One region of the Fusibacter sp. QWL-12 genome, then DNA from elsewhere that is predicted to be linked to it. Evidence: a T-box and tRNA genes for the amino acid it is inferred to sense, from the RefSeq annotation. Region 1 holds a T-box; the other holds one or more tRNA genes.
The links. A T-box is a leader RNA that pairs with one kind of tRNA and senses whether it is charged. The one in region 1 lies ahead of leuS (leucine--tRNA ligase), so its partner is inferred to be a tRNA-Leu.

Region 1 (15,021 bases):
CTCCGTAGGTCCAATCAGTTCCATAATACTCATTTGGCATCTCATAAAGCAAGATCGCATCTCCTACCTGAACTTCTTTTGGCAATACTTTGAGGTAATTATTTAAGCTCTGTAATGCTCTAATCTCTTGACCTTTTTGTAATCCTGTTTCCATTTTAACGTTAAACAAAATGTCTTTTGACACAAAATTAATGTCAATTTGATCTTCATAGCTTTGATCGATCTGATCTATGATCTCAGTAACCGTTCCTCTTTCAACGCCAATGTTTTCTGCTTGGCTAAATGAATCTGTACCCTTGCTGGCAATATTATGTCCAACAAATATAAGTGCGATGGATAGTGCGATAAATAAGAAGTACGTAAATCCGTATTCTTTTTTCTTCTTTTGACCTTTAATGATTACTTTTGCCATATTTGCCTCTTGTCCTTAAGATTTTAAAAACGCAAAAGCGAAGTTTCGCTTTTGCGTTTCAGTTCAATTATAATCTAAATTTCTTGATGTCTTCTTTTAAACGATTGATATCGGTTAAGAAATCTTCAATATCGTGTTCGTGCTCAAGCTCATCATTTAATATGGTAATTGCCATTTGATAAGTTGAGTGATCTTTACCGTTCGTATAATCTGCAATTTCCTCATATCTTTGAATTGCACATCTTTCGCCATCAAGATTTTGCTTCAATATTTCTTCAATATAAGGATCAACAGGTTCAGCATAAGGACACTTAGCATATTCGGTCCATTTAGCTGGATTTAAAATAGGTGTTCCACCAAGTTGAAGAATTCGATTGATAATTAATTCAGCGTGAGCCAATTCTTCATTTGCATGTAAAAGTAATTCTGGTTCTACTTCACTTCTCATTGGGCCTTCCATAACTCTTGCGCCAACCCAGTACTGATAGTACGCTAACCACTCTTCCGCCAAAGCTTCGTTTAACATTTGGATTAACTTTTCCACGTCGAGATTAGAAATTTCAATTGCCTTTTTCCCCATTACTTAACCTCCTTATCGATATTAAAAGCATTATTTGAGTACCATTATCATTATACCTTTTATTTATAATATCGTAAAGATTTGATCCAGACGCGTCATGCTAATTACTCTAGCGACGTCTTTCTTAAGATGTTTTAGAATCATTTTGGAATGTGTCTCATTGCATTTTTTATAAAGACCCACTAACACACCTAGTCCAGTACTGTCTATAAAATTACAGTTTGAAAAATCTAACTCAAAGGTAATTTGATCTACTTTCATAAGGTTATAAGTCATTTCTCTGAACTCTGATGCTTCTGTTACTGAAAATTGCTCTGGAATTTTTATAACTTCTACTCTCATATCTTACTCCTCAACTTTGAATTTTTCTACCAAGGTGTTTAGTTCGGTTGCCATCGCTGTCAATTCTTCACTACCTGCTGCTATGCTCTCTAACAATGCCGTTTGCTCTTCAATTGCCGCAGCAACTTCTTGGGCATTGGCAGAATTTTGCTCAGACAAAGTACTAACCGTATCAATTAATGTTAATATCTGCTCGGAGCTATTCACTTCATTATCCGTAATTTCGACAATTTTCTTAACATCTTGTGTAACGGATTGAACTGCATCATAAATTTGAATAAAGGCTCTATCCGTTACCATCGCTTTGTCAACGCCATTTTGAACGGCTGATTTACCAAACGACATGGTTTCAACTGCATTGTCAATTTTCTTGACCATTTCACTAACGACTTTCGTAATACCGCCAGCTTCTTGACCCGTTTGCTCTGCAAGTTTTCTAACCTCTTCAGCGACAACTGCAAAGCCTCGACCGTGATCCCCGGCTCTAGCTGCTTCAATTGAAGCGTTTAATGCCAATAAATTGGTTTGTTCAGCAATAGCATTTATAGTTCCTATGATACCCTTTATTTCTGTTGATAACACTTCAAGTTCTTTTAAACGATTGCCCGTTTCATCTGTAATCGCTTTAATCTCATCAATTGATTGCTTTGTATTACTTAAGCTATCTCGACCAACACCGACGCTAGATATCGCAGATTCAGCATTTTTATCTGATTCAAGCGCTCTAACCTTTGCGAGTTGAATTAAACTGCTTAATTGTAAAATGGTTTCGGTTGTTTCAAGTATAGAACGGCTTTGTGTTGTTGAATTATCAGCTACCTCTTGGATTGCCTTAGCCACATTTTGAGAGGCATCGCTGACATCGTTAGTTGATGAGGCAATTTCATCTGACGATTTTGCTACTTCCTTAGAGCCAGACTTAACTTTGGATACAATACCATTTTGATGTTCAATCATTTTATTAAATGAGTTTGAAATACTCTCAATTTCGTCACCAGTTTTAATATCCGATTTTACAGTTAAATCTCCATCTCCCGCAACCGACATTAATTCAGAAAGCTTTTTAAGTGGTCTTGTAACGTTAAACGTTACGAAGAAAAAACTGAGTGCTATTGCAACGACAAGAGATACCCCAATAATAATAAAAAGTAAATTTCTGATTTTTGTCATCGTAGACATATAATCATCATAATTGGCAGTGATTGCAAGTCCCATACCATCTATTGAGGTATATCTCACATATTTCTTTACACCTTTATAAGTATAAATTGCACTATCTGATTGACCTTCTTTTACTTTCTTCACCATTTCTGTTAATTCTGGAATATTTAATTCGTTTAAATTGAGATTAAATTCGTCCTCAGCATTTATGTAAGAAAGAACCAAACCTTCTGTGTTAAACATGTAGCTGTAGCCACCTTCAAATACTTTGATTGCTTTAGAGTGTGCTGCAATTTGATCAAATCTAATCGTTGTAATAAAGGTACCAACTACAGTATTACCTTTTTTAATTGGGTGCGCAATAGCAATTACCGGTTGGTTTGTTGCTTTAGAAATAATAACATCACTTTGTCCAACGTTTCCTTTTATTGCTTCTTGGTAGTATGCACGTTCACTAACATCTATAGAAGCGTTCATATCTGTATTTGATATAACGGCATTTCCCTTATTATCTGTAATCAGTGCCATCTCTATGACATCACTATGCGTTTCAACTAAGTTTTTTAATGCACTGTATGCTTCACTTCTCTTAGTACTATCTCCACCAGCAAATGCAACGATACTCGCATCATTACTCATCATATTACCGATCAAGCTCGATGCATCGATTTCCTTGGAAATCACATCTGATGTTAAATTAACCAAGTCATCTAATTTTGAATAAACGGATGACTCCGTTTCACTGGTGAATTGCAGTAATGAAATAGTTCCCAATACCGCTAATGGCACAATTATGACGACTAGCATCATTGCCATAATTTTAAATTTCAAGCTTCTCTTCATGTGTTTTACCCCTTTTTACTAATGCAATTACGCTATCATTCGTCTCATATAAAGCGTTTGCGAATTCTTTTACGAGGAATAATCCTCTGCCACCCTCAGATAGGATATCTTCAGGTAGGCATGCTTTTTCTAATACTTCTTGGTTTTTTGAGTGATCTATGTTATAAACCTCGATGGAAATCGAGTTTGGTGTGAGATGGATCATTATACTTACAAATGGCTCTACTCTCTCTTTACGTGTGTGTTTAAAAGCATTTGTCACCAGCTCACTTAGGATTAGCCTTACAGCAAATTCTTCTGATTCATCAACCTCAGTCTCCTTCAATATATGATTGATTACATTTTGCATTTCAGAAAGGCTATTGATACTATAGGCATACAGTGATTCACCCAGATTGGGTTTAATCAGCAAATTGCCTACCTCTGTATTATAGTTTAACTTATTTGCTTCAAAGTACTTATAGGATTCATTGAATATCGGAATTGGGTTATACCCATCGTATGATTTAAAAATTTCTGTTGGCATAGCCTCTGTAGATAACATCGCAAAATCAATATCATCCAGTTTAAAGGAAACTTCCCTTTGCGCATCAATTCGCATAAGCTCACCACTTTTTTTTACAAGATAGACATGACCATTATTATTATGAATTTGAAAGCGGTTTCCCTCAACATCCAAATTAACGAGCATTATTTCAAGTTTCACACCGTTATCTTCAGCCCATTTGTCGATTTCATTGGCAATTAGTTCTAAACGGTTTAAAGTTTCATTATGTTCGATACTCTTAATTAAAAAATCCAGCGTTATCAAAGAAATCGCATTCACTGATTCATTTGGATGAACTTTAATCATACAACTTGTATGCTTTTCATCACCATGGTTTAAAAAAAATACAGGTGGTTTTTTTTCATTGAGAATAATTTGGGGTTTTATTGCGCACCCTTTGTAGAGCCGTTTATGATGATCCATCATATATTTATACATGACAAATCGATCCGAAGAGCGGTTGTCTTCGTATTGGTTATTATCCACATATACAGAAAAAATCTCATTTTGGTAATTAAAGGTGTGCTTGTTTAATGAGAGTTCATCGAAATGGCTAGTTTCCAGATTTAAGAGTGACTCTAAATCGACTTTTCTAGCTAAATTAGAAAAGGTTGCTCTAAACGATTTGTTTAAGAACAACACCTGCTGCTCATTCGCTATCGCGATAGGCATTGTATATAAGTCTATGTATTGAGACAATCTATGTATTCCGGATTTCATTTTGACCTCGTATATTTATTAAATAGTCATATAACTTTATTTATTATAGTTCTAAAGTACTGTTTTTTCAACTTGAATTATGTTATCCTATATTGAAATTTCTAATGGAATTTTAATCTTGCAATTCCTTACATTTTTAAAATCACATTAAATTTTCCAACTTAATGATATATAATATTTTGACAGGATGATTGCCTGAATGCCTGACATTACAGTATATTAAGGTAAGTCATAACAGTTGGCAAATTTTGCTACAAGGAGACACAATTTATGTCAAACCGAAAGGTTATTGTTATCGAAAATGGGACAAACCATTTTTCACCTTTAAATCAATATTTAGTGCTTCACAATATTGATTATCAACTTTACAACCATTTTAATGAGTATACCGATGCCGGACTTAAAGACAATCACACACTGATTGCAAGTACAACAGACATTATTACACATTTCAATACAGACTTGTCTGATTATTGTGATTATAAACGCAGACTCTACAACTGTACATATCTGATTGCCTACGAACATAGTAATTGTATTGATTCTTTAAAAGAAGCGTTTATTCATGGTGCAGATGACTACGTTACCTTGCCCGCTCATCCAGAACTACTTTGTATGAAATTAAGGATTCAACATGAGCGTCTAAATTATCTAGAGTCATTGTATGCCTCTGAACAAGGTACAATCGTTTACAACAATATGTCTATCGATCCATTTTCAAAGCAAATCTATTTAAATGGTAAAATTCTCGATTTAACACACTCTGAATTTAACATTCTTTACACCCTTGCCAAAGCACCAAGTGAAGTTTTCAGTATGGAATATTTGTTCCATTTAATCACTGGTCAAAAGAGCTTGGGGGATTACAATGCACTTATGACACATGTGAGCCGACTTAGAAAAAAGTTAGCATTGGTTGATCCAACCAATCAATACATCGTGACCGTTCGAAATAAAGGATACAAATTTAATGTAATGAAAGCATCAAATTCAAAACCATTTGATTAACATTCTACAACATTTCATATGAATTGTATACCATGTACTTATTAAAAGTTGACATCTAATTGATTAACATTTTATTTTATATCCTCAGATAATAAGCACTAATCTTTCATTATTTATTCCATTGGACTAAAATTTTATTTATGTTTTAAATTATATGATTGTTCACTTTTCTCAAAAAAATGATATAAAAAAAAGTACCTGCTATGCAGGTACTTTTTTTATCTTTTATTGTACTGATACAACATCGTATCCAGCATCTTCAACTGTTTCTTTTAACACTGCTGCATCAACATCAGCATTAAGTGTAACAATAGCAGATTTATCAGTCAAATCAACCACTGCGTTAGAAACACCCTCGACACCTTTTAAAGCATTTTCCACTCTCATTTTACAATGATTACAGCTCATACCTTCAATTACTAATTTCTTTTCCATTTTGCCTCCAAGTCTATATTTTATTAACTCTAAACTGAGATCTATAACCTTATTTTACTACAATATTAAAGATTTTACCCGGTACATAAATTTCTTTTACAATTGTTTTACCATCTGTAAACAATTTAATCTTCTCATCTTCTAAAGCAAGTGCTCTAGCAGCAGCGGCATCAGCATCTACCGGAATGCTGATTAATCCTCTTACTTTACCATTAATTTGTACTGCCATCTCAATAACATCTTCTACTGTCTTATTTGGATCAAATGTTGGCCATGATTGCTCTGTAATCATACCTTCAAAGCCTAAAGACTCCCAAAGTTCTTCAGTTATGTGAGGCGCTACTGGATTTAAAAGTTTAAGCAGTGTACTGTACTCAGCGCGATTGATGTGCTCAACTTTTTTGAACTCATTGATAAGGCTCATCATTGCTGCAATCGCAGTGTTAAATTTCAGTGTTTCATAGTCTTCTGAAACTTTTTTAATGGTTTTATTCATCGTAATTTCAAGCTCTTTAGAAAAAGCGTCGCCAGGTACCACTTCATCGGCAAAATTCCAAACTCGATCTAAGAAACGTCTACAGCCTTTTACACTATTGTCCGACCAAGGCACACTCTTCTCAAAGTCACCTATAAACATCTCATAAGTTCTAAGCGTATCCGCACCAAACTCACCTATAATATCATCAGGATTTACGACATTCCCTCTTGATTTAGACATCTTCTCATTATTTTCTCCCATAATCATACCATGAGAGGTTCTCTTTAAATATGGCTCTTTTGTGTTAACTTTACCGATATCAAACAAGAACTTATGCCAGAATCTAGAGTAAAGTAAGTGAAGTGTCGTATGCTCCATACCACCATTGTACCAGTCAACTGGCATCCAATAGTTAAGTGCATCCATGCTTGCAAACTCTTGATCATTATCTGGATCACAGTATCTTAAGAAATACCAGCTTGACCCCGCCCATTGAGGCATCGTATCTGTTTCCCTATGTGCATGCCCGCCGCATTTAGGACAAGTTGTTTCGATCCATTCTGTCATTGCAGAAAGTGGTGATTCGCCATTATCCGTTGGTTCATAGCTAGCCACTTCAGGAAGCGTCAATGGTAACTCGCTTTCAGGTAGAGCAACCCAGCCACACGAAGGACAGCTTACGAGAGGAATAGGCTCGCCCCAATATCTCTGTCTTGAGAATACCCAGTCTCTTAATTTAAAGTTGACTTTTCTTACGCCAATACCAAGTTTTTCAAAGTGATCTGCAATTGATTCTTTCGCTTCAGCTACTGACAAACCATCGATAAGCGGTGAATTGACAATGATACCTTCTTCAGAATCTGTATAAGCTTCATTTTGTACATCGCCACCCTTGACGACCTCAATAATCGGCAAATTAAACGCTTTTGCAAACTCCCAGTCTCTTGTATCGTGACCTGGAACAGCCATAATTGCACCTGTACCATAACTCATAAGGACATAATCTGAAATAAACACAGGGATTTCTTCACCTGAAGCGGGATTAATCGCTTTAATGCCTTCGATCATGACGCCAGTTTTATCTTTGTTAAGTTCCGTTCTCTCGAAATCAGATTTTAATTTTGCCTCAGCGCGATAAGCCATAAGTGCATCGTAATTGGTAATCAAGTCTTTGCGTTCATCGATCAATGGATGTTCCGGTGAAACAACCATATAAGTTGCTCCATAAATCGTATCCGGACGCGTTGTATAAATTCTAAGGACATCACCTGAAGTCGTTTTAAAATCAAGCTCCATACCAGTTGATTTACCTATCCAGTTCTTTTGCTGTGCTTTAACACGTTCTATATAATCAAGATCGTCCAAATCGTCGATTAAACGTTCCGCATACTCAGTAATTTTTAGCATCCATTGTGATTTTGCTTTTTTAACAACTGTACCGCCACATCTTTCACAGACACCACCGACAACTTCTTCGTTTGCAAGGCCTACCTTACATGAGGTACACCAGTTGATGTCCATCTCTTTTTTATAAGCCAAACCATTTTCAAAAAGTTTGATGAAGATCCATTGTGTCCATTTGTAATAACTCGGATCGGTTGTATTGATTTCTCTCGACCAGTCAAAAGAAAGACCTAAACTTCTAAGTTGTTCTTTAAATCTTTTAACGTTATCTTCCGTAACGATTGCTGGATGTATTTTGTTTTTGATCGCATAGTTTTCTGTAGGCAATCCAAACGCATCCCATCCCATTGTATATAGTACGTTGTATCCTTCCATTCTTCTTTTTCTAGCAACGATATCAAGTGCTGTATATGGACGTGGATGCCCTACGTGTAAGCCTTGACCTGATGGATATGGGAATTCAACCAAAGGGTAATATTTTGGTTTTGAATAATCATTATAGGCTCTAAAGCTTTGCTTTTCGTCCCAGCGCTGCTGCCATTTTTTCTCGATTTCCTTATGCATATAATCTCGCATCAAATAACCCCTTTCAAAAAAAAATAAGGGTTCTTCGTTAGAGACGAAGAACCCGCGATACCACTCTATTTGATTGCCTAGGCAATCCACTCAAAGCCTTTAACGGAAGCGATCCGGTTTTTGCTTTCACAAAAACAGCTCCAGAACGAGTTCGGTCATTCAGCCGTCATCTTTCACCACCCGATGACTCTCTACAGACTATAGCTACCTACTACTTTCCTTCTTAGCAATTTATACTATTGAGTGTATTATAATATAGCTTTTCAAACTTTTCAACACAAATTCAAAAACGTTTGTAATTAATGCATATACTTCTCAACATAAGCAAATATCTCTGTTTGACTTAACCTAGATGCGTCAAGCAATACCATTTCACCATCGCCATCCCCCATGAAGGTCACAGGATCAATTTCTTCATACTCCTCATCCACATCATTAAGGATTGTAATTCTAATATTTTCTCCACCATCTCTAAAAGGGACCACATCATACCCTTTAGCTCTTAGCATTTGTGTCAGTTCACTTAACCCTGCTTGAATTGCAATTTTCATAAGTTCGCCTCCCAAAATACATTATTTTTAAAACCCTTCTGTAGTTTAATACCCTATTTTTCGATGATTATGCCTTTTCCTTTACCTTTGCTTATTAACTTATCTTTTTTTCTATTGATTTTACTTTCTAAAACGATATTTAAATCATATTGTTCCGGATAGAGCTCTTTTTGTTCAATATAAGGCTTCAGCCTTTTGTGATTAACCTTAATTCGCTTACCTAAAACGATTACCTCAACTTCACCTTTACTGTTACACGTTTGTGAGACGATGCCAGGTTTATTCATAGTCGTTACCCAAACTGAATCTCCAAGTGCATATTCGGATTGCCAGCTGGGACGATACTTTGATCCATTGATTTGATTTTTATGGCTAATATCATTTTGACTTTCAGTCAGTAGCTCTACTTGATCTACAACTTCAGATTGAAATTTAGTCTCTTCTATTTTCTGATCCAGTATATTAATCACTTCATTGATCTCAACATTTTCTAGTATCGCCATATCAGACCATTCCGTTTTATAAGCAAGCTCATGTGCCCTTTCGATCAAATCTTTAGGCATACCAATCCTTAGTGCAATGTGAAGTGCGTTACTTTGTCCAGAAGTATCTGTTATCAGTTGATAAAGTGGTGATAAGGTCTTTAGGTCAAATGCCATGCTACCATTTCTAAAATCTGGATGTTCATCTGCAAACGCTTTGATTTCATTATAGTGCGTTGAGGTTAAGGTATAAGCTTTTTTTTGATTTAATGCTTCAAGTACAGCGATGCCAATTCCCATTCCTTCACTTGGATCCGTACCTGCACCGATTTCATCAAGAATAACCAAGGACTTCTCATTTGCAAGTTCTAAAATTCGAATGATATTTGTAATGTGCGCTGAAAAAGTACTAAGGTTTTGAGAAACACTTTGTCCATCACCGATATCACACAAGAAACGTTCAAAAATTGGTAGCTCCGTTTCTTTACTCGCCGGAACGTGTAGTCCCGCCTGTGTCATCATACAAAACAAGCCTACCGTTTTCATAGCTACGGTCTTACCGCCAGTGTTAGGTCCAGTAATAACCAGATTGCGCTGTGTCGATGAAAGTCGAATATCTAAAGGTACCGCTTGGGAGGTCAATAAAGGGTGTCTGCCTTGAGCGATGGTAATCTTTCCTTCTAAGTTTAATTTCGCAGAAACGCCTTCAAACTTTTTCGAGAGCTTCGCTTTCGCAAATAAAAAATCGTAGTTTACCATGATTTCATAGTTTCTAAAGAGTTCAAAATGTCTTGAAGCCACATGATTGGTTAACTCCGATAGAATTCTATAGACTTCATTTTCTTCGTCTATTCGCAATGCAGCTAGCTCATCTGATAGCTTCTTAACCGCTGCGGGTTCAATGAAAAATGTACCTCCTGATCTAGAACGATCTAAGACCATACCATCCAGCCTTTTCTTATGCTCACTTTTTACCGGTATGACATATCGTCCATCGCGTTGACTGATAACCGCATCTGCAAGTAAACCTTGGTATTGCTCTCCTACAACGTATTCTGAAAGTTTCGACTTAATACGGCTTTCAACGATTTCAATTTTCTTTCTAATTTTATTTAGCGTACTACTTGCATTATCATCCACTTGCTGCCTGACTATAATTCTTACGATTTCATCATACAGTTCATGAAGCGGTTCGATAGCACCTGCATAGGTGCCAACTTCCGTTTCAAGATAACTGAGATCATTCATAAATATTTTCATTCTTGTAGACTCTTTTATAAATGATACGACGAGCTCAAATTCTACTGGTCTCATTATTTCCGATCGTTTAAGCTTATCGAGTTGTGTTTTTACCCCCTTTAAACCGTGAAGCGGTATACTTCCTGAGTGATCTAAAATCATACGCGCTTCTGTCGTTTCACGTTGATGCCTTTTTATTAAATAGTAGTCTGTCAGTACTTCAAGTTGGTCAACCTGTTCCTTTACTTCATCAGTTACTGCCAGAGTTTGTAAAATAGCTTTAATTTGTTTTAGTTCTAGTAAATTCTCAGCGTGTTCAATGTTGTAAATATGATTTACTGTGTTTTTGTGGTTCATTTTTGACATATTGTTCTCCTTGTCCATTTGATATGTCCACCTAAACGGATTGAATGATCTTATTGAAATGTAAATTTTTACCTGTCTTGGATAACAAAAAAACAGCAGACGCACACGGTCTACTGTTAGCTACATTAGATCATAGTGTTCCAAACCAACTTAGGTGAACGCAACACAAACAAGCCCAAATGGGCTATTGCTTTCAACCTTTTAAGTTATTAGTTTAGAACGACTCCACTCATAAAAATCTCCTTTATGTCATTTTGACACTTTAATTGTAGTATGAAAACAGGGTTCATGCAACATTAACTTTTTATTTACTTTAAAATAATCCTGTATTTTGCTATAATTTAACAAAAGAGTAGGAGTAAATTAATGAGCAAAATACAATGGAAACCAGGTACAATGGTTTATCCAGTTCCATCTGTCATGGTGACTTGTGGTTCCATGGAAAAGCCTAATATACTTACGGTTGCATGGACGGGAACTGTTTGTACGGACCCTGCCATGACATATATCTCTATACGAAAAGAAAGATATTCTTATGATCTTATTAAAGCTTCTGGCTTCTTTACGATTAATTTGACCACGAAGGCGCTTGTAAAAGCAACTGATTTTTGTGGCGTAAAGTCTGGAAGAGATTTTGATAAATTTAAAGAGTGCGGATTAACCCCTGTTAAGGGTTTTCATTCTTCAGTTCCTATGATTGAAGAATCTCCCGTTAACATAGAGTGTCAGGTGACACAAGTTCTCGAACTGGGAACGCACGATATGTTTTTAGCCAAAGTTTTAGGCGTTACTGTTGATGACCAGTATCTAGAGGAATCTGGAAAGTTCAGACTTGATTTTGCAGAGCCCATTGCATATGCTCATGGTGCTTATTATGAACTTGGAAAACAGCTTGGCACATTTGGGTACTCCGTTATGAAGAAAAAGACAAAGAAGAAGAGACAACAACAAAAGAAGTAATCTTGGAGGGGATATGTTTAGACGTTTTTCACTTTATATTGATATCGTAACATCACCGAAATACTATGCCCCAATACTAAAGTCTATTGAAAACTACACCGATGTGTGTGAACCCATTACAAATGTTTCAGAATCATTTGAAAAGCCTAATTTCATCTATAATTTGTTAGTGATTGAATACTGCAAAATCGATTTTACCAATCGCGCACTCGCTCTAATTAAAGAGTCCTATAATCATGTAATTGTTATCAATGTTCCCGACAATGTCATCCACTTCGAAAGACTATATGAACACGCAATTTATCGTATGCTCCGAGAAGGATTTTATCAAGTTGAACTCGATGCGATGCTTAAGGAATACATCCGTTCTGAACTATTAATCAATGAGAATACCCTTTTGGACAATCTATTTAACAGTGCGCAAAATTCCATCGTAATTACAGATCGAAAAGGGAATATTCAATATGCAAATCCTTATTTTGAAGAGCTCTCTGAGTATTCAAGAGATGAACTTATAAACAATTCACCTAGAGTCATTAAAACGGGGCAGCATCCTGAGTCCTTTTATACAGGTCTGTGGAATACAATCACTTCTGGACACGTTTGGGAAGGTATATTTATTAACAAAAGTAGAAATGGCAATATTTTCTATGAAGAAGCAACCATCACACCGATCGTCAATTCTCATGATATGATCGAGAAATTCCTTAAAATCGGTCGCAACATTACCCGTGAAAAAATGTTACTTGAAGAGCTATCAAAGGAAATCAAAGTTGCAAAAAAAGTACTTTCCTCATTTTTACCAAATGAGTATGTCGACGAGTCCATAACTTTTGAGTTTCAGCTTAAGGAGTTCAACGAAATTGGAGGCGACTTCATTTATTTTAAAAAAATAGATGAAAAAAGATATCTTAATGCCATTATAGATGTTATGGGTCACGGCGTTTCATCTGCTCTCGTTGCATTGGTTGTAACTCAGATGTTTGATGATTTAATGGCTTATTTGCCCATTGCAGATACCTTAAGGGAAATCAACAATGTTTTATGTGATTTAAACAGTGATGATATAGATAGCAATAAGTATGTCACGGGTATATTCATGGATATTGATTTGAACTCAGAGACCATAACCTATGTGAATATGGGACATCCCGATGCTCTCTTCTGTTATGAAGATGAAAGCATCGTTTCTCTTACCTCTAACAACATTATCCTTGGCATTCTCAACATCGATAATATTAACACCATTACCATTGATATTCATAAATTAAAGCGCATCCTAACCTACACTGACGGTCTATACGAGAACGATAGCCTTGCTTTAGACAATGCTGTTCAAGTATTGATGAAGCATTTATCAAAAAGTAAAACACCTTCAGAAATATTCGAACTTTTTTCTGAACATATGGAAATTAAAGATGATTCGACCATTAGCGTCATCGAATTGCTATAATAATAAAAGGTTTTAAACATTCAAGAGAGAATGCTTAAAACCTTTTTTATTTTACAATTGCTTGTATTTCAAAAGATGATTTGGTTGATCAGTGCTTATATGCTTGGAGCTTTATTTTAAATTCTTAGCATAATTTAGAAGTTCATTGATACTTCTACGATTGTCGATTAGATCGCTTATGGATTGATCAAAATTCAATCGATTGACAACTCTTGCGATAAACTCCGACATATCTACTTCAGAAAACCAAGGTGCTTGCCTTGCTGCTTCTGGTACATAAGATAAATTGGTCGTATATAAACGATCGATCAGACCTGCTTCATAAAATCGATTAAATTTATCTATGCCTTCAGTAAACAAAGCGTATGTTGTTGCAACAAAAATTTTACCAGCCTCACGCTTTTTCAACTCTTCTACAATATCAAAAACAGATTCACCAGATGCAATCATGTCATCTACAATTAAAATATTGCAATCTTTCACATCTTTTCCGATATACTCATGCTGTACAATTGGGTTTTTACCTTTGACAACTTTACTATGATCACGCCTTTTATAGAATAGGCCTATATCAAAGCCGAGCACACTAGAGTAATAAACCGCTCTGTCCATTGCGCCTGTGTCTGGACTGATCAAAAGCATCTTAGAAGGCTCTTTAAAGAGGTCTCTCTCATCTGAAATAAACCTTTTTACAATATCTAAGGTAGGATATAAATTTTCAAAAGAAATCAAAGGGACTGCATTTTGAATCGTAGGATCATGTGCATCAAATGTCAAAATATCATCGACACCAAGTTTTTCCAGTTCTTGAAGTGCCATTGCACAATCTAAAGACTCTCTACCCTTTCTGCTGTGTTGTCTAGAAGAATAAAGCAAAGGCATAATCAGAGTAATTCTTCGAGCCTTACCAGCCATTGCAGACAATACCCTCTTCACATCCTGTAAATGATCGTCTGGGCTTTTCCGGTTTACATAGCCGAACATCGTATAAGTAATGTTATAATTTCCTATATCGGTAACGATATAGATGTCCTTTCCTCTTACCGATTCTTCTAAAAACACCTTACCTTCACCATTCGAAAAACGGACCTCTTTTTTATTGATGATGAAACTATCTGGTAGTTCTAAGCCCTCATCTAAAAACGGTCTTCTCATTTCGAGTAAATGATCGTCAATCCATTTACCAATGGTTTCACAGTTTTCCATGACGATTAAACCCAACTCTCCAAAAGGAGAATGCTTTAAATAAACCTCGTTTCTCATGCCCACACCACCTTATAGATTAATTACGATTCATTTTTACCCATACTTTCTCTCTAAATTCAACTTATCATAAAAATCCATAGCTAAGCAACCTTTATCCCTATAAAAGATAAACTTTATATCATTTTTATAAAGTAAACTTGTAACTATTTTCACCACTCATGTAAGATGACTTTATTGCCAAATATAAAAAAGCTAAGA
Region 2 (15,021 bases), 1.8 Mb from region 1:
CGGTTGCTATACTTTAGGTTCAGCAGAACCACTTAATGCAACAGATTCGGTTATTTGTATGGGTGCATCTATTTCCATGGGACATGGTGCTTCAAAAGCATTTAGCTTTAATAATGTAGATAAAAAAGTGGTATCAGTTATTGGAGATTCAACTTTCTTCCATACAGGGATCAACTCTTTAATTCATGTTGCTTATAATAAAGGCAATACAGTAAGTGTAATCCTTGATAATAGAATCACAGGTATGACTGGACATCAAGAGAATCCAGGAACAGGCTTCACATTACAAGGTGATCCTGCTAATATTATCGATATTCCACAACTCGTTAAGTCAATCGGTATCGAACATGTAATTACAGTAAATCCACTTAAACTTAAAGAAGTTGACGCTGCTCTTGAGGAAGCATTTGCTTACGAAGGACCGTCTGTAATTATCACTAGATGGCCATGCGTTCTTAAAAACTTCTCTGAAGCAGATATTAAGGAATTTGATTTAAGCAAAAAACAATGCCATGTAATTGAAGATCAATGTAAAGGCTGTAGAGTATGTACAAAAACAGGTTGTCCAGCAATCAGTTTTGATAACAAAACTAAAAAAGCTAAGATTGATAAGTACATGTGTGTCGGATGTGAAGTTTGTTTACAAGCATGTCCATTTAAAGCTATTGAAAGGGTCGGTGAATAATCATGTCTGAGATTAAGAATATTCTATTATGTGGTGTTGGTGGTCAAGGTATTATCCTTGCATCAAAAATCCTCGCTACTGGCCTAATTAAAGCAGGTTATGATGTTAAAATGAGTGAAGTTCACGGTATGGCTCAAAGAGGTGGTAGCGTAACAACTCAAGTTAGATATGGTGAAAAAGTTTATTCTCCAATTATTGGAAAAGGACAAGCAGATGTTTTAGTTTCATTTGAAACTATGGAAACACCAAGATGGATTGATTACGTTAAACCAGATGGTAAAGTTGTAATTAATGCCTATCAGATTCCGTCTGCAACCATTTTGTCAGGTGCTGCAGAGTATCCAGAGGGTGTTATTGAGGATCTATCTTCTAAAGTTAATACGACGGTGTTTAAAGCTGCAGAATTAGCTGAAGAACTTGGAAATATCAAAACAATGAATGTGATCATCGTTGGCGCGCTTGTTAAGGCGATGGGGCTCGAGTCGGCAATTGATTGGACAGAGATTATTAAAGAGAACGTAAAAGAGAAGTTTATTGATATCAATATCAAAGCTTTTGAAATTGGTATAAACCAAGTGAACTAGTAGCGATTTATAAATCGTATTATCATAGTAAGAATTACGCCACTGTTATAGTGGCGTTTTCTTTTATAGATAAGTATAGTTTTCTGAATAGTTTTTCTTTTACATTTTAGCTTGACTCAAAAAATAAATGGTGTTATTATAACTAAGCACCTGTCGAGAACACAAAAATGTTTAAGACGAGTGAGTAAAGCGTAATATATAAACATTGAGATTTATGTTAAATCGATGTTAAAAACTTTATGAAAAACTCTAAGAAAGATATTGACAACGAAAACGAACGGTGATATCATAAGAGAGTCGCCGCAAGACATTGCGGACACAAAGGGTAATAAATAGGACCTTGAAAATTGAATAGCGCAAATGAAAAAAACCAAAAAGAATTGAAAAATTCTCGTCAACCTTTTGAGGCTCTAGTAGCAACAAAAGAAGTGATAAAAAACGGAAACGCTTCGCAAGAAATTGAGAAGCAAAAAGCAAGTTAGCTCGTTTTGAGATAACAGGCAAAACTTAAAATTAATTTTAAGAGTTTGATCCTGGCTCAGGATGAACGCTGGCGGCGTGCCTAACACATGCAAGTCGAGCGTGATTAAGTGGAGTGGAGACTTCGGTCAAAGCGAAACTTATGAAAGCGGCGGACGGGTGAGTAACGCGTGGGCAACCTGCCTCATACAAAGGGATAGCCACTGGAAACGGTGATTAATACCTTATAAGTCGGTAGCATCGCATGATGTAGCCGACAAAGATTTATCGGTATGAGATGGGCCCGCGTCTGATTAGCTAGTTGGTAAGGTAACGGCTTACCAAGGCGACGATCAGTAGCCGACCTGAGAGGGTGATCGGCCACACTGGAACTGAGACACGGTCCAGACTCCTACGGGAGGCAGCAGTGGGGAATATTGCACAATGGGCGCAAGCCTGATGCAGCAACGCCGCGTGAGTGATGAAGGCCTTCGGGTTGTAAAACTCTGTCCTATGGGAAGAAACAAATGACGGTACCATAGGAGGAAGCCCCGGCTAACTACGTGCCAGCAGCCGCGGTAATACGTAGGGGGCAAGCGTTATCCGGAATCACTGGGCGTAAAGGGTGCGTAGGCGGCTTATCAAGCCAGGGGTGAAAGGCATTGGCTCAACCAATGTAAGCCTTTGGAACTGATAGGCTTGAGTGCAGGAGAGGTAAGTGGAATTCCTAGTGTAGAGGTGAAATTCGTAGATATTAGGAGGAACACCAGTGGCGAAGGCGACTTACTGGACTGTAACTGACGCTGAGGCACGAAAGCGTGGGTAGCGAACAGGATTAGATACCCTGGTAGTCCACGCCGTAAACGATGAATACTAGGTGTCGGGCGTCAAAACTCGGTGCCGCAGCAAACGCATTAAGTATTCCGCCTGGGGAGTACGCACGCAAGTGTGAAACTCAAAGGAATTGACGGGGACCCGCACAAGCAGCGGAGCATGTGGTTTAATTCGAAGCAACGCGAAGAACCTTACCAGGTCTTGACATCCCTCTGAAGTAGCCTTAGCCGGCTATGTCTTTCGGGACAGAGGAGACAGGTGGTGCATGGTTGTCGTCAGCTCGTGTCGTGAGATGTTGGGTTAAGTCCCGCAACGAGCGCAACCCTTATGTTTAGTTGTCATCAGGTAATGCTGGACCCTCTAGACAGACTGCCGTGGATAACACGGAGGAAGGTGGGGATGACGTCAAATCATCATGCCCCTTATGATCTGGGCTACACACGTGCTACAATGGTCGGTACAACGGGCAGCGAAGTCGTAAGATGGAGCGAATCCTAAAAAGCCGATCCCAGTTCGGATTGTGGGCTGAAACTCGCCCACATGAAGTTGGAGTTGCTAGTAATCGCGAATCAGAATGTCGCGGTGAATGCGTTCCCGGGTCTTGTACACACCGCCCGTCACACCATGGAAGTTGGGGGCGCCCGAAGCCAGTGGCCTAACCGCAAGGAGGGAGCTGTCGAAGGTGAAACCAATGACTGGGGTGAAGTCGTAACAAGGTAGCCGTATCGGAAGGTGCGGCTGGATCACCTCCTTTCTAAGGAGAAATAGACATTTGCGCTGTTCAATTTTGAGGGTCTTAGAGATAAGATGCTTAATTGAATAAAAAGTTACCACCCAATTTTCGAACAAGTCGGAAAAGGAAGCTTAAGAACGAGAAAAACGCTTGAACTTATGCCCTCCTAGAAATCCAAAGGATTTCCCACGTCGGGTTCGATAAATTACGGAGTAATTTATCTCATGGGGGTTTAGCTCAGCTGGGAGAGCACCTGCCTTGCACGCAGGGGGTCAAGAGTTCGAATCTCTTAATCTCCACCATGACAAGTAGTTGATACTTGTGAAAAAACCATGTACCTTGAAAACTGCATATAGAGAAGACATTAAAAAGTGTAGATTTAGATGAGAGTCTAAATCGAAAGAAGTAAAAAACCCGATATTAGTAAAATAATATCAAATGGTCAAGATAATAAGAGCATAGGGCGGATGCCTTGGCACTAGGAGCCGAAGAAGGACGTGGTAAGCTGCGAAAAGCTACGGGGAGCTGCAAGCAAGTGTAGATCCGTAGATATCCGAATGGGGCAACCCGGCTGGAGTAATGTCCAGTCATCCATAACTGAATTCATAGGTTATAGGAAGGGAACTCAGGGAACTGAAACATCTAAGTACCTGAAGGAAGAGAAAACAAAAGTGATTTCCTAAGTAGTGGCGAGCGAACGGGAAATAGCCCAAACCTAAGTCTTCGGACGAAGGGGTGTGGACAGTCGATAAAGTGAAAATGTATCTTAGCAGAACTGCTTGGGAAAGCAGGCCGAAGAGTGTGAGAGCCACGTAAGCGAAAAGAGAAGTATAGCGAGACTGATCCGGAGTACCACGGAGCACGTGAAACTTTGTGGGAAGCAGGCAGGACCATCTGCCAAGGCTAAATACTACCTAGTGACCGATAGTGAATAGTACCGTGAGGGAAAGGTGAAAAGAACCCCGAGAGGGGAGTGAAAAGAACCTGAAACCCTATGTTTACAAGCAATGGAAGTTCGTTAAAGAACGACCATGTACTTTTTGTAGAACGGGCCAACGAGTTACGTTATGCAGCAAGGTTAAGTGCTTCAGGCACGGAGCCGCAGCGAAAGCGAGTCTGAAAAGGGCGAATGAGTTGTATGGCGTAGACCCGAAACCGGGTGACCTATCCATGTGCAGGGTGAAGCGAGGGTAAAACCTCTTGGAGGCCCGAACCCATATCTGTTGAAAAAGGTTGGGATGACATGTGGATAGCGGAGAAATTCCAATCGAACCCGGAGATAGCTGGTTCTCCTCGAAATAGCTTTAGGGCTAGCCTTGAGGTAAAGAGATACGGGGGTAGAGCACTGAATGTCCTAGGGGCTTTCACCGGCTACCGAAGACTATCAAACTCCGAATACCGATATCTTATACTCAGGAGTCAGACTATGTGTGATAAGATTCATAGTCAAAAGGGAAACAGCCCAGACCATCAGCTAAGGTCCCAAAATGTAAGTTAAGTGGAAAAGGATGTGGGATTGCCCAGACAACTAGGATGTTGGCTTAGAAGCAGCCATACATTTAAAGAGTGCGTAATAGCTCACTAGTCGAGTGATCCTGCGCCGAAGATTACCGGGGCTCAAACTTACTACCGAAGCTATGGAATTAGAGTAATCTAATTGGTAGAGGAGCATTGTATACGGGGTGAAGCACGATCGTAAGGACGTGTGGACTGTATAGAAGAGAGAATGTTGGCATGAGTAACGAGAGACGGGTGAGAATCCCGTCCGCCGAAAACCTAAGGTTTCCTGAGGAAGGTTCGTCCGCTCAGGGTAAGTCAGGACCTAAGCCGAGGACGAAAGTCGTAGGCGATGGACAACAGGTAAAGATTCCTGTACCACCGAGAACCGTTTGAGAGAGGGAATGACACAGGAGGTTATGCTAAGCGCACGATTGGTTGAGTGCGTCCAAGCAGCGAGTCTGAGAGGTAGGCAAATCCGCCTCTTGTAAAGGGTGAGCTGTGATGGGGAGTGAAAATAGTAGCGAAGTAGCAGATATCACACTGTCGAGAAAAGTTTCTATCGAGGGAGCAGGTGCCTGTACCGTAAACCGACACAGGTAGGAGAGTAGAGAATACTAAGGCGAGCGAGAAAACTATTGTTAAGGAACTCGGCAAAATGACCCCGTAACTTCGGGAGAAGGGGTGCCATCACAGGTTCAGAGCTAGTGGTGGCCGCAGAGGATAGGTCCAAGCGACTGTTTACCAAAAACACAGGTCTCTGCTAAATCGAAAGATGATGTATAGGGGCTGACGCCTGCCCGGTGCTGGAAGGTTAAGGGGAAGTGTTAGAGCAATCGAAGCATAGAACCGAAGCCCCAGTAAACGGCGGCCGTAACTATAACGGTCCTAAGGTAGCGAAATTCCTTGTCGGGTAAGTTCCGACCCGCACGAAAGGCGTAACGATTTGGACGCTGTCTCAACAATAGACTCGGTGAAATTGTAGTACCGGTAAAGATGCCGGTTACCCGCAGCTAGACGGAAAGACCCCGTGGAGCTTTACTGTAGCTTGGCACTGGATAATGGTATATCATGTACAGGATAGGTGGGAGACTTAGAAGTTAGGACGCCAGTCTTAATGGAGTCACCGTTGGGATACCACTCTTGATATAACGTTATTCTAACTGTAATCAGTTACCCTGATTCAGGACAATGTCAGGTGGGCAGTTTGACTGGGGCGGTCGCCTCCTAAAGAGTAACGGAGGCGCCTAAAGGTTCCCTCAGCGCGGTTGGAAATCGCGCGAAGAGTGTAAAGGCAAAAGGGAGCTTGACTGCGAGAGAGACATTTCGAGCAGGTACGAAAGTAGAGCTTAGTGATCCGGTGGCACCGCATGGAAGGGCCATCGCTCAACGGATAAAAGCTACCCCGGGGATAACAGGCTTATCTCCCCCAAGAGTCCACATCGACGGGGAGGTTTGGCACCTCGATGTCGGCTCGTCTCATCCTGGGGCTGAAGTAGGTCCCAAGGGTTGGGCTGTTCGCCCATTAAAGAGGCACGCGAGCTGGGTTCAGAACGTCGTGAGACAGTTCGGTCCCTATCTGCTGTGGGCGTAGGAAATTTGAGAGGAGCTGTCCTTAGTACGAGAGGACCGGGATGGACAAACCTCTGGTGGATCAGTTGTCTTGCCAAAGGCACAGCTGAGTAGCTAAGTTTGGACGGGATAAGCGCTGAAGGCATCTAAGCGCGAAGCCCCCCTTAAGATGAGATTTCCCATCCAGAAATGGAGTAAGACCCCATGAAGATAATGTGGTAATAGGCCTGAGGTGTAAGTGCAGTAATGCATTCAGCTGACAGGTACTAATAGGTCGAGGTCTTGACCAAATTTTTACTAAAACTTTTAATGAATGATCTGTATGTAGTTTTTAGGGTATATGCCTTAAACTGTTGAAACCATCATTTTATGATGTTTTAATAGAAAGCCTAGTCTATTTACTTCGTAAACAGACCTACGGCAAATTTCACTACGTGAAATTTTATCTAGTGACGATGGCGGAGGGGCAACACCTGTTCCCATACCGAACACAGAAGTAAAGTCCTCCAGCGTCGATGGTACTTAGCGGGCAGCTGCTTGGGAGAGTAGAACGTTGCTAGTTAGAAATTCTCATACTATATGAAAATTTCAAAAGTGCTGATATTTGTTACTTGTGCCTTCACGCAAATTGTATTTGCGACGTCGGCTAATCTTAACAAGTTAAGCTTATTCCAAGGTAGCTCAATGGTGGAGCACTCGGCTGTTAACCGATAGGCTGAGGGTTCGAATCCCTCCCTTGGAGCCATTTATTTATCGGTTGGTATTTTACCAAAGTATTTAGGCCCCTTGGTCAAGCGGTCAAGACACCGCCCTTTCACGGCGGTAACAGGGGTTCGATTCCCCTAGGGGTCACCATTTGGAAGTTTAGCTCAGCTGGGAGAGCATCTGCCTTACAAGCAGAGGGTCATAGGTTCGATCCCTATAACTTCCACCATTTTAATACGCGGGTATGGCGGAATTGGCAGACGCGCTAGACTTAGGATCTAGTGACTGGTTCGTGGGGGTTCAAGTCCCTCTACCCGCACCAATTTGCGGAAGTGGCTCAGTGGTAGAGCATCGCCTTGCCAAGGCGAGGGTCGCGAGTTCGAATCTCGTCTTCCGCTCCACTTGCGGGTGTAGCTCAATGGTAGAGCCCCAGCCTTCCAAGCTGGTTGTGAGAGTTCGATTCTCTTCACCCGCTCCATCGTGATCCATTAGCTCAGTCGGTAGAGCACCTGACTTTTAATCAGGGTGTCCCGCGTTCGAGTCGCGGATGGATCACCATTTTTTTGGCGGCGTAGCCAAGTGGTAAGGCACGGGTCTGCAAAACCCTTATTCACCAGTTCAAATCTGGTCGCCGCCTCCAAAATTTATGCGCTCTTAGCTCAATTGGATAGAGTGTCTGACTACGAATCAGAAGGTTAGGGGTTCGAATCCCTTAGGGCGCGCCATTTAGGTTTTTATAGTATTACAATCGCGGGTATGGCGGAATTGGCAGACGCGCTAGACTTAGGATCTAGTGACTGGTTCGTGGGGGTTCAAGTCCCTCTACCCGCACCATTTTGTGGAAGTTTAGCTCAGCTGGGAGAGCATCTGCCTTACAAGCAGAGGGTCATAGGTTCGATCCCTATAACTTCCACCATTTAATTTCATCTGCGGAAGTGGCTCAGTGGTAGAGCATCGCCTTGCCAAGGCGAGGGTCGCGAGTTCGAATCTCGTCTTCCGCTCCATTTAGACGAACACAATGTGTTCGTCTTTTTATTTACCCGCATTTATATATTTGATTGTAGCTTCTAATGGTATTCTAATATGATTTTATTTTTGCATAAATTGACTTAAGATTAGATATTTGGATATAATAATGATAGAAGAAAGTAGAATGAGTAAAAAAAGAATATAGCAATTTAAGGAGTATAAAATGTCAGTATTTAAAAAATATTTTCCCATTGTAACTTATGCGATAATCCTATTTTGGGGCGTTATGTATTATGAAGTTGTAGCAAAACTCTTATCAAAGTTATTTTCTGTGCTTACACCACTAATAGTTGGAATCGCAATTGCTTTTGTTCTTAATTTGCTTATGAGAAAAATTGAAAAAATGATCAAATCCACTTCTAAGTTAAAAGCTCTACATAAAAAAAGTCGAATGGTTAGTTTATTGTCAACATATCTAATTACATTATTGGCTTTTACACTTATTATTATCTTTATCGTACCGCAAGTAGCGGCGAGTGCTAAAACACTAATTGATAAACTACCTGATTATGCGGTTAAATTGACAGAGTGGGGAACTGATATTTATGAAGACTTAAATTTATCAAGCGATCTCACAGCTCAATTATTTGATAATTTTAAAGAAATTTTTGTAGGACTTTCATCGTTTACAGCAAATACGTTTATTAAAGTGATTGATGTAACTCTAGGAATCACATCTAGTGCATTAATAACATTTATGGGAATAATATTTTCGGCATATATATTGGGGCAAAAGGAAAAACTTATTAAAATAGTATCCGATTTAAATAAAGCGCTTGCACCTAAAAAGGTAAGTAAATATTTAAGTGAGTTAATGCAGATGACTGAAAGAACATTTTCAAAGTTTGTAGGTGGTCAACTCACTGAAGCCATGATACTGGGGACACTTTGTTTTATTGGACTTATATTATTTAAAATACCTTATGCGCCGTTAGTTAGTGTCTTAGTAGCGGTTACTAGCTTGATCCCAGTTGTTGGAGCATTTATTGGAACTGTACCTTCTGTATTAATTATTGCAATGGAAAGTCCATCTAAAGCACTTTTCTTTGTTATTTTTATCGTTATATTACAACAAATTGAAGGAAATCTGATTTATCCAAAAGTAGTTGGCGATGCAATTGGAATTAGTGGCTTTTGGGTATTCTTAGCGATTACTGTAGGTGGTGGATTGTTTGGTATCCCTGGAATGCTATTAGGTGTTCCTTTAATGGCAGTACTTTATACAGCTTCAAGTAAAGCGGTTAAGAATAGACTAAAACATGTTGGTGAAAATAATTAAATAAATCAAAACAAACAAAACAAGCAAAAAGAGAATTACAATTACATCTAAGAATGTGTAACAATAAATAATAGCGTGTATTACCATCTTACTAGTAAAAATTTGGAGGGAAGTATGGAAGATAGAGTTCAAGAGACTAAAGGCCTATTTTACAATCTTTTTAAAGAAAATATTATTGAAATCCTTCCTTGTGGTAATCATGAGCTTAAACGCAATTTGGTCTATCATGTGAGGGTTTCAAGTGATCACTATATTATAAAGTATTTTTATAAACCGCTAAAAAGAGATCGTGAAATCAACATACTTCCTCAAACCTACGCATTTAATCCTCTTAGAGTTTTGCATCAAGGCGAGTTAGAAGATGGTACTGAGTGGATTATTTATAATTACATTGAAGGATGGCTTTTAGATCATATCCTTGATGATTTAGATTTAGATCAGAAAAGGGCAATTTTTGAGCAAATTGGAATTAAACTGGCAAGACTTCACAGTTTGAAATCTTTTGATTATTTTGGAGATTTGAAAACGGAAAAGCAAAGTAAATGTTCATCTTATAAATCATTTATAATGGAGGATACTGAGCGTTTAATCAAGAATATTAATGATCAAGATTTATCGAGTATACCTGAGATAAAAAGAGCAATTATGGTCATTAGAAAGGAATATGATAACATAAGAGTTCTTACAGAAGGTAGATATTGTCATAGAGATTTAGATGGAAGAAATATTATTATTAAAATGAGTATAGAAGAAGGTTTAACTTTAGAATCATTCTTAGATTTTGAAAAGACGGTCATTTATAATGAGTATTATGACATTGTAAATCTGTATAGAAGATATTTTCTAGTTGAACCAAAGCTAATTCCACATTTTTTTAAAGGTTATACGAGTGTTTTGCAGGTGGATGACAGCTTCAACAAAGAACTGAGATTTAATCTCTATAGATTAGGGATTGATTTATGTAGTTGGTCCAAAACTTTGTCAGACAAATTTTTTGAGCATACCATTGAGTATCTCAATGTGTTGATTCATAAGGACGAGCATTTGAGTAATTACTATTATTGCAAGTAAGTTAACTTACTTCAAATAGGTTAGAAAAAATAAAAGCGTCTACATTGTGTAGGCGCTTTAATCATTTAAATTATAATTACGAACATAGAAGTGAATAACTATAAGCCATTAACTATAAGCCATTAACTTCAAAATATCTATGAACCTCTTCTAAAGCTTGTTGCGCTTGATTCTGATTGATAATACAAGAAATTTTTATTTCTGATGTAGAAATCATTTCAATATTAATACCTAACTCATAAATCTTACCAAATAGTCCAGATGCGATTTTTACATCTGACGTAATGCCAGTACCGACAATGGATAGCTTCGCAACATCTTTTTTAATTAATATTGGAGAAGCACCGACCTCATCGACAAAGGCTTCAATTGTAGGGATAATTCTATCAATATCTTCGAGTGGTACAGTAAAACTAATATCGTTGAACCCATCGTGATTTAAGTTTTGTAGAATCATATCAATGTGAACATTCAAATTTATAAGAGAAGAGAATAGTTTATAAGCAATACCTGGTCGATCCGGTACGTTTGGTACAGAGATTCTCACTATATCTTCGTCTAACGTAACACCTCTTACTTGTGCTTTTTCCATTTCTTTCACCTCGATTATTTCTGTCCCGTCATTAGTAAAATCAAAGGTTGATCGAACAACTAACGGCATATTGTTTTTTCTTGCAAGCTCTACAGATCTAGGATGCATTACGCCAGCACCTAACTTAGCCATTTCAAGAATTTCATCATAGCTAATTGTAGGTAGCAATTTAGCTGTACTGACCATTCTAGGGTCAGCGGTATAGATACCAAGGACGTCAGTATAAATTTCACATTTTGCTGCATTTAAAGCGACTGCAATAGCTACCGCTGTCGTATCGGAACCCCCACGTCCTAACGTCGTAATTTCAAGTGCATCTGTATATCCTTGAAATCCAGCAACAATTACAATTTGATCATCATTCAAAGCATCTTGAATTCTGTGAGGATCTATTGAGTCAATTTTCGCTTTCGAAAAGTACCCGTCTGTGTGAATACCACCTTGATACCCTGTTAATGATACCGCTTTATAGCCGTATTCGTCAATAGCCATCGCCAATAATGCCACAGAGGTTTGCTCACCAGTAGCCAAAAGCATGTCAAGTTCGCGTTTGGGTGGGTTTTTATGAATTTGTCGTGCAAGTGTAATTAATTGATCAGTAGTATCTCCCATAGCTGAGACGACAACTACAACATGATGACCTGCCTGTTTTGTTTCTATAACACGTCGGGCAACGTTTTGAATACGTTCAACACTACCGACGGATGTTCCGCCATATTTTTGTACTATGATATCCATAAAGCCTCACTTTAATACTTCTATAGTTGTGCCGCTGTGATTAACTGGAATTGAAAAATATTGCCAATTGTGCTTAAACTCAGATGTATTTATAAGACTTGAAATATTAATAACAGTTCCTTTTTTTACAATTGTAATTAAGGTTGGGCCAGCACCTGAAATAAAATAACCTAAATGATCGATTTCATTTATTGCGGTAAGAATCAAATGACTGTCTTCAATGAGTGGAAAGCGGTACGGCTGATGGACACAATCTTCAAAAGCCATTTTAAGGTGTTTATAGTCCTGTGTAATCAAGCCATGCATCAAGAATCCCATTCTTGAAACATTGAAAATTACATTTTCACGAGGATATTCAGCTGGCAATGATCGACGTGCTTTTTCTGTACTAAGTTTATAATTGGGCACAAAAACAACAAGCTCTAGTTCTTTTGGAAATTTAATTTGAGAATAAATCGTTTGATCATTAATTGTGGTTGCAAGAACCACATTGCCTAAAATTGCTGGAGCAACATTATCAGGATGACCTTCTAGCTGATTGGCATAGTCGATAATCTCATGCTGAGAAAGTGGATAATCCAAAAGGTAGTTTGCGGCAAAAAGTCCAGCTACTAACGCTGCTGCAGAACTGCCCAAACCTCTAGATACTGGAATTTGAGTATCTTCCATAACAAGAGTATAGCCAAGTTTGGATTGGTTAAATTTTCTAAGTACAAATTCAATTGCTTGAATTACATAATTATCTTTATCCTCGACAAGCTTCTCATTTGTCCAAAAGACCATTTTTTCGGAATCGTTCTTTTCTATTGTGATGGTTTGAAAAAGCTCCAATGCCATTCCGAGACAATCGAAACCTGGACCGAGATTAGCTGTGGTTGCAGGAACTTTTATACGAACCATAGGACCTCCAATTAGTCTAGCATAAGGTAGTGTTGTAAATGAGATAACTGATATTTTAACTTTAACTCTATAACCTCTTTTTCAGTGAGTGAATCAAGTTGAATATAGAGATGATCCACGTTACTTTCAATTTTATCTGTCGAAGGAAGAGGTTTAATCTCTGAGCCAGTAAGAACAAACAACTTATAATCATTAAGAGATCTAACTTCAATAGCATTAAATTGTTGTTTTGGAATGCTAATAAGCCATGATGTAGCAACTGGATAAAGCTTTAATTGAGGCACCTCTTTTAATATTCGGTTGATTGATTTTTTCTTGTTTTGCATTAGATCAACCAAATCACCTATGACTGCAGTAGCTGTAGGATTTTTACCCGCACCTTTTCCTGAAAAAAACAATTCACCTACTGCTTCTCCAACAACGCTAATTGCATTAAACTCATTGTTTATCGAAGCAAATTTTGAACTTGATGGCAACATCACAGGTCTGACGCCGATATATAGCCCATCATCAAACTGCTTTGAAATTCCTAATAGTTTTATGATCTTCCGTTGACTGTTTGCAAACAAAACATCTTCAAAAGCAATTTTTGTAATTCCTTGAACCGGAACCTCTTTCCAATTGATATTCGTCTTCATACCAAGTTTGGTTAAAATGGTGATTTTTCTTGTGGCATCAAGTCCTTCTACATCAGAAGTCGGATCAGCCTCTGCGAACCCAGCAGCTTGTGCTTCAGCTAAGGCATCACTGTAGCTCATATTCTCATGAATCATCTTTGTTAGAATGAAGTTAGTTGTACCATTGATAATGCCCATTATTTCATGGATTTGATCACCACCAAGACATTCTCTAAGTGGTTTAAGAACTGGGATGCCACCACCCACGCTTGCTTCATAACTGAGTTCAACTTGATGTTCAAGTGCAAGCTTATGCAGTTCGGCACCTTTTTCAGCGATTAGATCTTTATTGGAAGAAATAACTGGTATGCCACGCTTTAGAAGAGAACTCACGTAATCAAATGCTGGCATTATTCCGCCGATGGTTTCAATTGCCACATCAAAATCCAGTTGAAACAGTTGATCAAAGTCATTAGTAAATAAATTAAAATGAGGTAATTCAGCATATTTGTCTAATCGATTGACGAGGATGCCAACAACTTCGACATTTTGATCATACTCTTCATTAAATCGGTTTTTGTTTGCTTGTATTAACTCATAGACGCCAGATCCAACGACGCCATAGCCTAATAGTAGTACTTTCATTTTGCCCCCTAGTTGATTTATTCGTTTGATTCGATGGCGTCTAATGTAAATCGATACACACCTTCAATATTTTTTAATTCTTGTGTGAGAGAGGTAAATGTCGTAGACATTTCCGTTATATCTAATGTAATAGTAACATTTGCTTTCCTATCAATCGGTGTACTTTGACTAATCGTAAGAATATTGCCATGATTTTCAGCGATAATCTCTAGTACTTGAGATAGAATTCCCGAATGATGATCCAAGGTCATTGAAATTGTCGCTTTCTTACCTAAGAAGCCATCCGTTAGTGTGAAAACATAATCATTGTATTTATAAAAAGTACTTCGACTAATTCCAACTATTTTAACAGCCTCAGCCACAGATGATGCTTTTCCATTATGTAGTAGTTCTTTGGCTTCAACAACTTTTAAGAACACTTCTGGAAGAACATTAATGTGAATCATTAAAAAATTACCTTTTTCCATATTGCCTCCCTGTCTTTCTATCGCGTACAACTGTACGTCGTTTGCATTACAAGGATTATAGCATAGGTTAATCACAGTGACAATAAAATGCTTGAGAAAAATAATGTTTTTTTTCTTGAACAAGGGTATAATACAGTTAAATACAATTATTTGGAGGCATAAAATGTCGTATTTTAAAGAGATAATTGAGTTACCTGCAACTGGTAATAAAGTGATTACTTTGGACTTATTAAAAAATCAAAATTTTGTTCTCTATTTTTATCCTAAAGATAATACTTCTGCTTGTACAACCGAAGCGATAGAGTTTGGTGAACTATATGATGATTTTCGAGCGCTCGGATATCATGTTTATGGCATTAGTAAAGATACGCTGAGTTCACATGAAAAATTTAAAGACAAATATCAAATTCCGTTCACGCTAATTAGTGATAAAGATAAATTATTGCTAACTGATTTTGATGTTATCAAGGATAAAAAAATGTATGGAAAAGCAGTGAAGGGGACCGTAAGATCAACATTCATTTTTAATGAAGGTTTGAGATGTGTGAAAGAGTTTCGCGACATAAAAGCGGTCGGTCATGCAAAAGAAGTTTTGAATTTTATTGAAGAACATC

Region 2: it has a tRNA-Leu gene. The T-box ahead of leuS (leucine--tRNA ligase) is inferred to sense a tRNA for this amino acid. The anticodon was not compared.

What each region holds. Positions count from the first base shown of each region.
Region 1 is NZ_CM178745.1:775,003-790,023, forward strand. It holds gene AC4PID_RS04140 (YibE/F family protein) at 1-412, opposite strand, end outside; gene AC4PID_RS04145 (ferritin-like domain-containing protein) at 480-992, opposite strand; gene AC4PID_RS04150 (STAS domain-containing protein) at 1,056-1,334, opposite strand; gene AC4PID_RS04155 (methyl-accepting chemotaxis protein) at 1,338-3,338, opposite strand; gene AC4PID_RS04160 (ATP-binding protein) at 3,316-4,605, opposite strand; gene AC4PID_RS04165 (winged helix-turn-helix domain-containing protein) at 4,876-5,613, shown strand; gene AC4PID_RS04170 (heavy-metal-associated domain-containing protein) at 5,839-6,048, opposite strand; gene leuS (leucine--tRNA ligase) at 6,098-8,506, opposite strand; T-box leader at 8,543-8,740, opposite strand; gene AC4PID_RS04180 (YkuS family protein) at 8,806-9,057, opposite strand; gene AC4PID_RS04185 (endonuclease MutS2) at 9,111-11,144, opposite strand; gene AC4PID_RS04190 (flavin reductase family protein) at 11,511-12,104, shown strand; gene AC4PID_RS04195 (SpoIIE family protein phosphatase) at 12,118-13,557, shown strand; gene AC4PID_RS04200 (ribose-phosphate pyrophosphokinase) at 13,669-14,820, opposite strand.
Region 2 is NZ_CM178745.1:2,848,384-2,863,404, forward strand. It holds gene iorA (indolepyruvate ferredoxin oxidoreductase subunit alpha) at 1-685, shown strand, start outside; gene AC4PID_RS13620 (indolepyruvate oxidoreductase subunit beta) at 688-1,269, shown strand; gene AC4PID_RS13625 (hypothetical protein) at 1,617-1,751, shown strand; rRNA gene AC4PID_RS13630 (16S ribosomal RNA) at 1,785-3,316, shown strand; tRNA gene AC4PID_RS13635 (tRNA-Ala) at 3,522-3,597, shown strand; rRNA gene AC4PID_RS13640 (23S ribosomal RNA) at 3,736-6,654, shown strand; rRNA gene rrf (5S ribosomal RNA) at 6,810-6,926, shown strand; tRNA gene AC4PID_RS13650 (tRNA-Asn) at 7,035-7,109, shown strand; tRNA gene AC4PID_RS13655 (tRNA-Glu) at 7,145-7,219, shown strand; tRNA gene AC4PID_RS13660 (tRNA-Val) at 7,223-7,298, shown strand; tRNA gene AC4PID_RS13665 (tRNA-Leu) at 7,308-7,391, shown strand; tRNA gene AC4PID_RS13670 (tRNA-Gly) at 7,396-7,470, shown strand; tRNA gene AC4PID_RS13675 (tRNA-Gly) at 7,474-7,547, shown strand; tRNA gene AC4PID_RS13680 (tRNA-Lys) at 7,552-7,627, shown strand; tRNA gene AC4PID_RS13685 (tRNA-Cys) at 7,635-7,709, shown strand; tRNA gene AC4PID_RS13690 (tRNA-Arg) at 7,718-7,794, shown strand; tRNA gene AC4PID_RS13695 (tRNA-Leu) at 7,820-7,903, shown strand; tRNA gene AC4PID_RS13700 (tRNA-Val) at 7,910-7,985, shown strand; tRNA gene AC4PID_RS13705 (tRNA-Gly) at 7,999-8,073, shown strand; gene AC4PID_RS13710 (AI-2E family transporter) at 8,262-9,377, shown strand; gene AC4PID_RS13715 (phosphotransferase) at 9,492-10,448, shown strand; gene AC4PID_RS13720 (aspartate kinase) at 10,561-11,778, opposite strand; gene thrB (homoserine kinase) at 11,785-12,678, opposite strand; gene AC4PID_RS13730 (homoserine dehydrogenase) at 12,690-13,940, opposite strand; gene AC4PID_RS13735 (ACT domain-containing protein) at 13,958-14,407, opposite strand; gene AC4PID_RS13740 (peroxiredoxin) at 14,571-15,021, shown strand, end outside.